4 regions of the Streptomyces sp. NPDC046939 genome follow, and region 1 is predicted to be linked to each of the others. Evidence: riboswitches for the same ligand, from Rfam matches in the RefSeq annotation. Region 1 holds a riboswitch; each other region holds the start of a gene.

Region 1 (2,190 bases):
TTCGATGGCCTCGAAGGCACCGGTGGAGGCGCCGGACGGGACAGCAGCACGGCCGGTGCTGCCGTCGTCGAGGCCGACCTCGACCTCGACCGTGGGGTTGCCTCGGGAGTCCAGGATTTCCCGGGCTACGACGACGTCGATGGACGGCACGAGCATCTCCTTCTCGGATGTGACACAACTGTGCGGACGGCGTGGCCCGCACCCCTGAGCCTAACCGGCCTGGAGGCATCAGCCAGTCGGCCGCCCGGGTTGTGGACAACGCCGACAGCGAAATGTTTCTTAACGGAACAAAGACGGCGACCCCCGTTCCGCACACGTGCAGCGGAACGGGGGTCGCCTCGGGCGAGCGGCCCTGGACCCGGCGTCCGCCGATGCCGGATCCCTACCCTCTCGGGGTCCTACTTCAGGTGGAGCTGCTGGTCCGGGTAGATCAGGTTGGCGTCCACGATGATGTCCTCGTTGAGCTTGAACACCTTCTGCCAGGTGGTGCCGTGCGCCTCGGCGATCTTGCTGAGCGTGTCGCCGGACTTCACCTTGTACTCGCCGTCGCCCTTCTCGACCTTCTTGCCGGTCGGGGTGGTGACGGTGTCCTTCTTGACCTCCTGCTGCGGCTGCGCCTGACGCTGCGGCTGAGCCTGCTGCTGCTGCGGCTGCTGGCGCTGCTGCGAGCGGGTCGTCGTCGAGGACTCGGAGCGCTGCTGCTGCTGCGGCTGCGACTGCTGCGAGGACTGCGACTCGACCGGGGCGGAGTTGCCCGTGGAGGCGCCGGACAGGCCCACGCCACAGCTCGGCCAGGCACCCTTGCCCTGCGAGGCGAGGACCTTCTCGGCGACCGATATCTGCTGCGCCTTGGACGCCTTGTCGGCGGTGGACGCGTACGCGGTGCCGCCGTACGCGGCCCACGTCGAGGCGGAGAACTGCAGACCGCCGTAGTAGCCGTTGCCCGTGTTGATCGACCAGTTGCCACCGGACTCGCAGGCCGCGACCTGGTCCCACTCGGAGGTGGAGGCGGCGGAGGCGCCCGTGGCACCCATCAGCGGAACGGCGACGGCGGCACCGGTGACACCCGCGAGGGTGGCGACACGGACGGCCTTGGACGGACGGCGGTGCTTGCCCTTGCTGGAAAACAGCATGGAGTGATCCCCTCACCGACGCCTACGAGGTGAGCTGTCGGGTGCGGACCAGTGAGTGTCCGGCCGCGCAACCTAGTGCGCGGGCTTAACCCCAAGCCGGCGGACCGGCACTTACCTTGGGTCCCCCGCTCCTGCCCACGGCGCTTACGCGTCGACTGTTCCCGTACGGACGTTGGCAGGATTCGGCGTGACGTCCGTCGGGGCCCGCTGTGGCGAGCGGTGACGACGTTAAGCAGTCGATCCGCCCGATTTCAAAGCCGATCAGGGTCTTTGAGACTCATGTCTCACTCTCGCAAAAGCGGACATACGCGTCTCAACCACCACTGAATTACGGCTGATCCTCACCCGATTCCGAGCCGAGATTCAGACTCTGACCAGGAAGGATGAGGTCCGGGTCGGAACCGACCGTCTCCTTGTTGAGGTCATAAAGGGCATTCCACCCGCCGTCCACGTTCTGCGCATCCGCGATGTCCGACAGGTTGTCGCCGGAACGGACCGTGTACGCGCTCCCGGAGCGGGCCTCCTCGCGCGAAGCGTGACGACCTTCACTCCCCCGGGACGCGGAGGCGTCGTCGGCGGCACGCTCGCCACGGTGGCGGCCGGCGGACGATGCGTCCTCACCGAGGGCGGAAGTGGCGTCCGACTGACCGGACTTGCCCGAGTTGTCCTCTTCGGCGGTGGCGCTCGGCTCGTCGCTCGCCTGGTTACCGGGGGTATCGGTAGTGGCATCGGCCGACGGGGCGTCAGACGCGGCGGGCGCGTCCGGCGTGGCGGCGTCCTCGGAGGATCCGGAGCCGTCGGAAGCCCCGGATCTGCCGCTCGCGCCGGAGCCTTGGTGACTCTTCTCTCTCGCGGAACCTGAAGCCTTCGAAGACGCCGAGGCATCCGACGTGACCGAAGTCTCCGGAGATGACGTGACATCCGGGGATTCCGGGGTACCCGTGGAGTCGGACACACCCGGCGACTCCGCCGAGTCGGTGGACGGCCGCGGCGAGGTGCTCGCCCCAGGGTCGACATCGGCCGCGTCGCCGCTCTGCGTCAGACCGGCCACGATCGA
Region 2 (2,190 bases), on a different contig from region 1:
GGAGCGGGCGCTGGCCCGTGAGGGGTCGCGGCGGCGCGGCATCGACGACTTCGAGGGGTTCACCACCGCCGTGCTCGCCGAGATCCCGCACGGCGGCGACCTCCTGCGCATCCTCAACCGCGGCCACCCCGAGCCGGTCGTGCTGCACGGCGACGGCACGGTCCGGGTGATCACCCCCGCCGAGGCGGCGCTCCCGCTCGGCCTCGGCGAACTCGGCTCCTGGCCGGACCGGGCGACCGAGGCGGAGTTCCCGCCCGCGGCGACCCTGCTGCTCTACACGGACGGGCTCTCCGAGGCACGCGACGCGAAAGGTGTCTTCTACGATCCGGCGGCCCGGCTCGCCGGGCGCGTCTTCCCCGGCCCCGACGAGCTCCTCGCGACGCTGGCCGAGGAGGTGCGGCTGCACACCGGGGGCGGGGCCAGCGACGACATGGCGCTGCTCGCCGTACGCCGTCCTTGATCGACATCACCGGGGGTGACCGAACGGCGTCGCTCCGCATAACGATTGACACTACGTCAGAAACTGTGAGGTTTAACGAGCCTGGGACGGCTTGGAATTACCCTCCGCTGTCTATTAACGTTCGATAACGCAGCACGGTCGTCCCAGCCGTCACCAGCGACGGCTCCGTGCGCACGCGCCTAATCCCACGAGGGAGCCGGGGAACCACCAACTTGGGGTGAATCAGGCATCGTTCCGACGCTTTCCGGGCGCCGGACCGTGCTCGTAGGAGACCTTCCTGCTCCGAACCCGTCAGCTAACCCGGTAGGCGAGAAGGAAGGAAAGGAGAGCGCCCCCGTGGCGTCGAACCGTCCTGCCCCGGAGCTCTCCGGGTACCCCGCCCAGCCCGCCGACGGCGACTTCGCCGGCCCCCCGCGCGAGAGCTGGGAGGAGTGGAACCCTACCGAGGAGTCCGTCCGCCCCGTCCGCGGCAAGCACCGCGTGGCCCGGCAGCGCGGCGGCCTCGCGCGCAGCTCCACGGTCCTCGGCGTCGGCGTCATCGCCGCCGTCGGCGCGGGCGGCATCGCCACCGCGCAGGGCGGCAAGCCCGCGGTCCGGATATCCATGCCGGACCTCTCCGCGGTCAAGGACTCGCTGCCGGAGGCCACGTCGCTGCCCGGTGTCGGCGCGCTCATGGCCGACGACTCCGCTCCCGCCACCACCCCCGCCGAGACCGCCCCGCTCACCGCGATGAGCGGCGGGCACGCGGACGCCGGTGAGGCGCTGCGCGCCCGCATCATGCAGCAGGCCGAGACGCAGCAGGACGCCGCCGACGCCAAGGCGCAGGCCGAGGCCGAGCAGGCCGCCGCGCGCAAGGCCGCCGAGGAAGCCGCCGCCAAGCGGGAGAAGGCCGAGGCCAAGGCCGCCGCCGACAAGAAGAGGGCGGAGGAGGAGGCCAAGAAGAAGGCCGAGGCCGAGCGCCTCGCCAAGCTGGCCAAGAGCTACAAGCTCCCCGTCGCCTCCTACACGCTGACCGGCACCTTCGGACAGCCCGGCTCGCTCTGGTCCTCCGGCTACCACACGGGCCTGGACTTCGCCGCCCCCACCGGTACGCCGATCTACGCCGTCCACAGCGGCACCATCACCGAGGCCGGCTGGGCGGGCGCCTACGGCTACCGCACGATCCTCACCCTCGACGACGGCACCGAGCTGTGGTTCTGCCACCAGTCGTCGCTCAATGTCAGCGTCGGCCAGAAGGTCTCCACCGGCGACGTCATCGGCCGCGTCGGCGCCACCGGCAATGTCACCGGCGACCACCTCCACCTGGAGGTCCACCCCGGCGGGGACGCGACCGGCGTCGACCCGGCGGCCTGGCTGCGCGGCAAGGGCCTGGCACTCTGATGCCCGTCTGACGGAACACTCGCTTTCGCGGGGGCGTTGAATGACGGCATGACTTCTTCTCCCTTGCGCAAGCTCGGCTCCTCCGACCTGGAGGTCTTCCCGCTCGCCCTCGGCGGCAACGTGTTCGGCTGGACCGCCGACGAGGCCGCCTCCTTCGAGGTGCTCGACGCCTACACCGCCGGCGGCGGCAACTTCATCGACACCGCCGACTCGTACTCGGCCTGGGTCGAGGGCAACCACGGCGGCGAGTCGGAGACGATCATCGGCAAGTGGCTCAAGGCCCGCTCCAACCGCGACGACGTCGTCATCGCCACCAAGGTCGCCAAGCACCCCGACTTCCCCGGCCTGCA
Region 3 (2,190 bases), on a different contig from region 1:
GGAGCGGCGCTGCGCCGCCCGCGCGGCGGCCAGCGGTTCGAGCAGCAGCCGGACCTCCAGGAGGTCGGCGGCCTCCTGCCCGCTGGGCTCGGCCACGCACGCGCCCGCGTGCCTGCGCGTGACGACGAACCCCTCGGCCTCCAGGGTGCGCAGCGCCTCGCGCACCGGCACGCGCGAGACCCCGTAGCGGCGTGCGAGCAGTTCCTCGGTGAGCCTGCTGCCGCGCGGGTGGACGCCCGTGACGATGTCGTCGCGAATCGCGGTGCATACCGAGTGCGCGGGAATCCGCATGATTCGACCTCCGCCTTTGATCCCCGCGCAACGCGGTCGACCAACGCCCTCGCGGGCGCGCTCCGGGCAACTTCTCCCCGACTCTATTCCACGGTTCTGGAATTTCCGACGGCGGACCGGAATTCAGGGATATTTTCTCGCCAGGAAGTCCGTGGGCGAGGCCGGGCGCACAGGGAAAAGCCCCGGCTCACCGAGCCGGGGCTTCCCGAGCGGTGCCGCGCGCGTCAGACGTTGACGCCGTGCGAGCGCAGGTACGCGACCGGGTCCATGTCGGAGCCGTACTCGGGGGTCGTGCGGGCCTCGAAGTGCAGGTGCGCGCCCGTCACGTTGCCGGTGGCGCCGGAGAGGCCTATCTGCTGGCCGGGGACGACCGCCTGGCCGACGGAGACGCCGATCGAGGAGAGATGACCGTACTGGGTGTATGTACCATCGTTCATCTTGATCACGATGTTGTTGCCGTAGGCGCCGCCCCAGCCGGCCTCGACGACGGTGCCCGCGCCGACCGCGTGCACCGGCGTGCCGCTGGCCGCGTGGAAGTCGATGCCGGTGTGGCTGCCGGAGGACCACAGGCCGCTGCTCGCCTGGTAGGCCGTGGAGACGTACGAGCCGGAGATCGGGGCGACGAAGCTGTTGAGGAGGCGCTTGCGCTCGGCCTCGCGGGCGGCGCGCTCCTTGGCCTCGCGCTCCTTGGCGGCCTTCGCCTCGGCCTCGCGCTTGGCCTCCTCCGCCTTCTTCCTCGCCTCGGCCTCGGCCTTCGCCTTGGCGGCGGCCTCGTCGGCGGCCTTCTTCTGCGCCGTCGCCTGCGCGTCGATCTGGGCGGCCATGGAGTCGCCGATGGCGATGGCCTGGGTCAGGCCGTTCTGCTCGGGGGCCGCGCCGTCGACGGCGAGCGCGGGGGCGGCGAGGCCTCCGACGACACCGGTCGTGGTGAGCGCGGCGACACCGGCGACCTGTGCGGTGGTGCGCGAGATACGGCTCGGACGACGGTGCTTCCCGGTGGCACGGGTGAACGCCATGCGGTGGTTGATCCTTTCCTTCCCTCTCGCCTACCGGGTTAGCTGACGGGTTCGGAGCAGGAAGGTCTCCTACGGGCCCTCTCCCCTGCCTCACGGCCGGAAGAGCGCCCGATTCACCCCAGGGACTGCGGTGGGTCCCCGGCTCCCCTGGCTCGCGCCGTGGGGGACTCGGCGATGACTGTCCGGTGTCGCGGGCGCGACGCATGACGGGCGGACAGCCGCACTGACGCTAAGGGGCACCTCTCTTCCGCGACAAACGGATCCCGGCTTTTGTAGCGCACACCACAGGCCAGACAGGCAACCTCCGTATCAATTCGGACATATGCCAGGGGTCATGCCGATCCATGCCGATCCATGTCGCTCATGCGGCTCATGGCCGCTCATGCCGGAGAGCCCCGGCGGCCGTGACGGCTGCCGGGGCTCCCTCGGTCGTACGGGGCGGGGGTCAGCCCGCGACGACGGTCACCTCGCCGATGCCGAGCGCCCTGACGGGCTCGGCGATCTGCGCGGCGTCGCCCACGAGGATCGTCACCAGACGGTCCGCCGGGAAGGCGTTCACGACCGCCGCGGTGGCCTCCACGGTGCCCGTCTCGGCGAGGCGGCGGTACAACTGCGCCTGGAAGTCGTCCGGCAGGTGCTGCTCGACCTGGTCGGCGAGGGTGCTCGCGACGGCCGCGGCCGTCTCGTACTTGAGCGGCGCGACGCCCACCAGGTTCTGCACCGCCGAGTCCCGCTCGGCGTCCGTCAGCCCCTCGGCGGCCAGGGTGCGCAGCACCTTCCACAGGTCGTCGAGGGCCGGACCGGTGTTCGGGGTGTCCACGGAGCCGCTGATGGCGAGCATCGCGGCGCCCGTCCCGTCCGGCGCGGAGAGCAGCACCTGGGA
Region 4 (2,190 bases), on a different contig from region 1:
TTCGACTCCAGGTAGTCCGCCTCGATGGCGTCCCGCTCCACGCCCACGGCGAGCAGCGTCACCGCGATCGACAGGCCCGCCCGGTCCTTGCCCGCCGCGCAGTGCATGAGCGCGGGCACGCTGTCCTCGGCCAGCGCGTGCAGGACGCGGCCGTGCTCGGCGGTGCGCTGGGAGATGATCGCCCGGTACGACGTGATCATGCGGTTGGCGGCGCGGCCCTCGGACAGCAGGGCGCGGAGCTGGTCGATGTTCCCGTCGCGCACCATCCGCCAGAACTCGGCGCCGTCCGCCGGGTCGGTCAGCGGCAGATTCACATTGCGCACGCCCGGCAGCTCGACGTCGGCGCCGTCCAGGCGCTGGTCCGCGGCGTTGCGGAAGTCGAAGATCGTGTGCAGGCCGAGCCCGGCGAGGAACGCGGCGTCCTCGGCGGTGGCGTGCGCGAGGTGCCCGCTGCGGTAGAGCACTCCCGGACGCACGCGCCGGCCGTCCACGGTCGGAAGGCCGCCCACGTCACGGAAGTTGCGCACTCCGGACAGCTCGGGCTCGGTGGACGGGACGTGCTGCGTCACGGGGGCTCCTCCCGGGTCGAATGCGGCCGCGTTGCTCGTGTCAGCGGGCGCCGGTCAGACGATACGACACGGCCTGCGGAACCCACCCCGACAGGAAGGGTGAGCAGGCTCATAACGGTGACGGTACGTGGCGATCTTCCGGTATCGCATTCCGTCGAATTCCCAAGCGGGACAACGGCGGAAAAGGGATGTCATTGACGCTGGGTGACGCGGAAAGCCCTGAGGTGATCAAGAAATCGGCCCCTTCCGCGAATTCGGTGTTTGTCGCCGCCTTTGCCGTTCGATTACGGTCACCTTTCACTCCGGACGGAACGCCTAATCCTGCCGCCGCCCGGATTCCCGAACCACGACCCGTGACGGCAGGAGCGGGGGACCCACAGGCAGAACGCCGCCAGGGATGTCCCCAGCGCGGCTAGGGGTGAAGCCGTGTCCCGTACGACGGGCGCGGCCGGGCAACTCCAGCCCGAACCCGACAGCTCACCTCGTAGGCGACGGAGAGGAAAACCGGCATGCCCGCAAAGGCAAAGCACCGCCGCTCGAAGACCCAGCGCATCACCCGCGCCGCCGCCGTCGTCTCGGCCGGCGGGGCCGCGCTCGCCCTGCCGCTCATCGGCGCCACCGGCGCCCACGCGGCGAGCGGCGACACCACCGCGCGGACCTACACGGTCAAGTCCGGCGACACGCTGTCGAAGATCGCCGCCGCGCAGAAGGTCGACGGCGGCTGGAAGAAGCTGTACGCGGCCAACAAGAAGGTCGTCGGCGCGGACGCGAACCGCATCCTGCCCGGCATGAAGCTCACGCTGAACGGCGCCGAGCAGAAGACCACCACCACCAAGGCCGCCGCCACGACCACGAACAGCTCCGGCTGGGTCAAGCCCGTCGCCGGCTCCACCGGCACGGCCTACCACGCCTCCGGCTCCATGTGGTCCAGCGGCTACCACACCGGCACCGACTTCGTCGTGCCCACCGGCACCGCCATCAAGGCCGTCGGCCCGGGCACCGTCGTCTCGGCGGGCTGGGACGGCGCGTACGGCAACGAGGTCGTCATCCGCCACGCCGACGGCCACTACTCGCAGTACGCCCACATGTCGTCCCTCGGCGTCTCCGCCGGGCAGACCGTGAGCGCGGGCCAGCAGATCGGCCTGTCCGGCGCCACCGGCAACGTCACGGGCCCGCACCTGCACTTCGAGATCCGTACGTCCCCGAACTACGGCTCCGACGTGGACCCGGTCGCGTACCTGCGCGGGCACGGCGTCGCCATCTGACACCACCGCACCTGCGTGTTTCTCGGCGCCCGGAGTTATTCCCCGGGCGCCGAGTGTGTTTTCTCACCCCTCGTCAACCCCTGGTTACGATCGCGTAGGTCACATCCGAAGGTGAAAGATGTGTGGCCGTGGCAAACGAATCGACAGCACTCAGCGGCGCAGTGGTCAGCGGAACGATTCGGTCCTACGCGGCCGTGGGGGACAGCTTCACCGAGGGCGTCGGCGACCCCGGTCCCGACGGCGGCTTCGTCGGGTGGGCCGACCGGCTCGCCGTCCTCCTCGACGACCGCGTTCCCGAGGACACCTTCCAGTACGCCAACCTCGCCGTACGCGGCAAACTCATCGACCAGATCGTC

What was found. Region 1 has a riboswitch for cyclic di-AMP ahead of ABZ877_RS18395 (transglycosylase family protein). Riboswitches for the same ligand answer to the same signal wherever they lie in the genome.
Positions count from the first base shown of each region.
Region 2: it holds a riboswitch for cyclic di-AMP, as region 1 does, so the genes downstream of both, ABZ877_RS29255 (M23 family metallopeptidase) here and ABZ877_RS18395 (transglycosylase family protein) in region 1, are expected to answer to the same signal.
Region 3: it holds a riboswitch for cyclic di-AMP, as region 1 does, so the genes downstream of both, ABZ877_RS29770 (M23 family metallopeptidase) here and ABZ877_RS18395 (transglycosylase family protein) in region 1, are expected to answer to the same signal.
Region 4: it holds a riboswitch for cyclic di-AMP, as region 1 does, so the genes downstream of both, ABZ877_RS20945 (LysM peptidoglycan-binding domain-containing M23 family metallopeptidase) here and ABZ877_RS18395 (transglycosylase family protein) in region 1, are expected to answer to the same signal.

Region 1 covers NZ_JBEYWV010000015.1:104,951-107,140, forward strand. The annotation lists gene eno (phosphopyruvate hydratase) at 1-150, opposite strand, end outside; gene ABZ877_RS18395 (transglycosylase family protein) at 399-1,133, opposite strand; cyclic di-AMP (ydaO/yuaA leader) riboswitch at 1,138-1,331, opposite strand; gene ABZ877_RS18400 (transglycosylase family protein) at 1,462-2,190, opposite strand, start outside.
Region 2 covers NZ_JBEYWV010000030.1:101,582-103,771, forward strand. The annotation lists gene ABZ877_RS29250 (PP2C family protein-serine/threonine phosphatase) at 1-460, shown strand, start outside; cyclic di-AMP (ydaO/yuaA leader) riboswitch at 627-785, shown strand; gene ABZ877_RS29255 (M23 family metallopeptidase) at 797-1,840, shown strand; gene ABZ877_RS29260 (aldo/keto reductase) at 1,889-2,190, shown strand, end outside.
Region 3 covers NZ_JBEYWV010000031.1:112,589-114,778, reverse strand. The annotation lists gene ABZ877_RS29775 (GntR family transcriptional regulator) at 1-291, opposite strand, end outside; gene ABZ877_RS29770 (M23 family metallopeptidase) at 516-1,307, opposite strand; cyclic di-AMP (ydaO/yuaA leader) riboswitch at 1,320-1,491, opposite strand; gene ABZ877_RS29765 (pitrilysin family protein) at 1,753-2,190, opposite strand, start outside.
Region 4 covers NZ_JBEYWV010000018.1:138,209-140,398, reverse strand. The annotation lists gene ABZ877_RS20950 (tyrosine-protein phosphatase) at 1-569, opposite strand, end outside; cyclic di-AMP (ydaO/yuaA leader) riboswitch at 872-1,073, shown strand; gene ABZ877_RS20945 (LysM peptidoglycan-binding domain-containing M23 family metallopeptidase) at 1,079-1,834, shown strand; gene ABZ877_RS20940 (SGNH/GDSL hydrolase family protein) at 2,011-2,190, shown strand, end outside.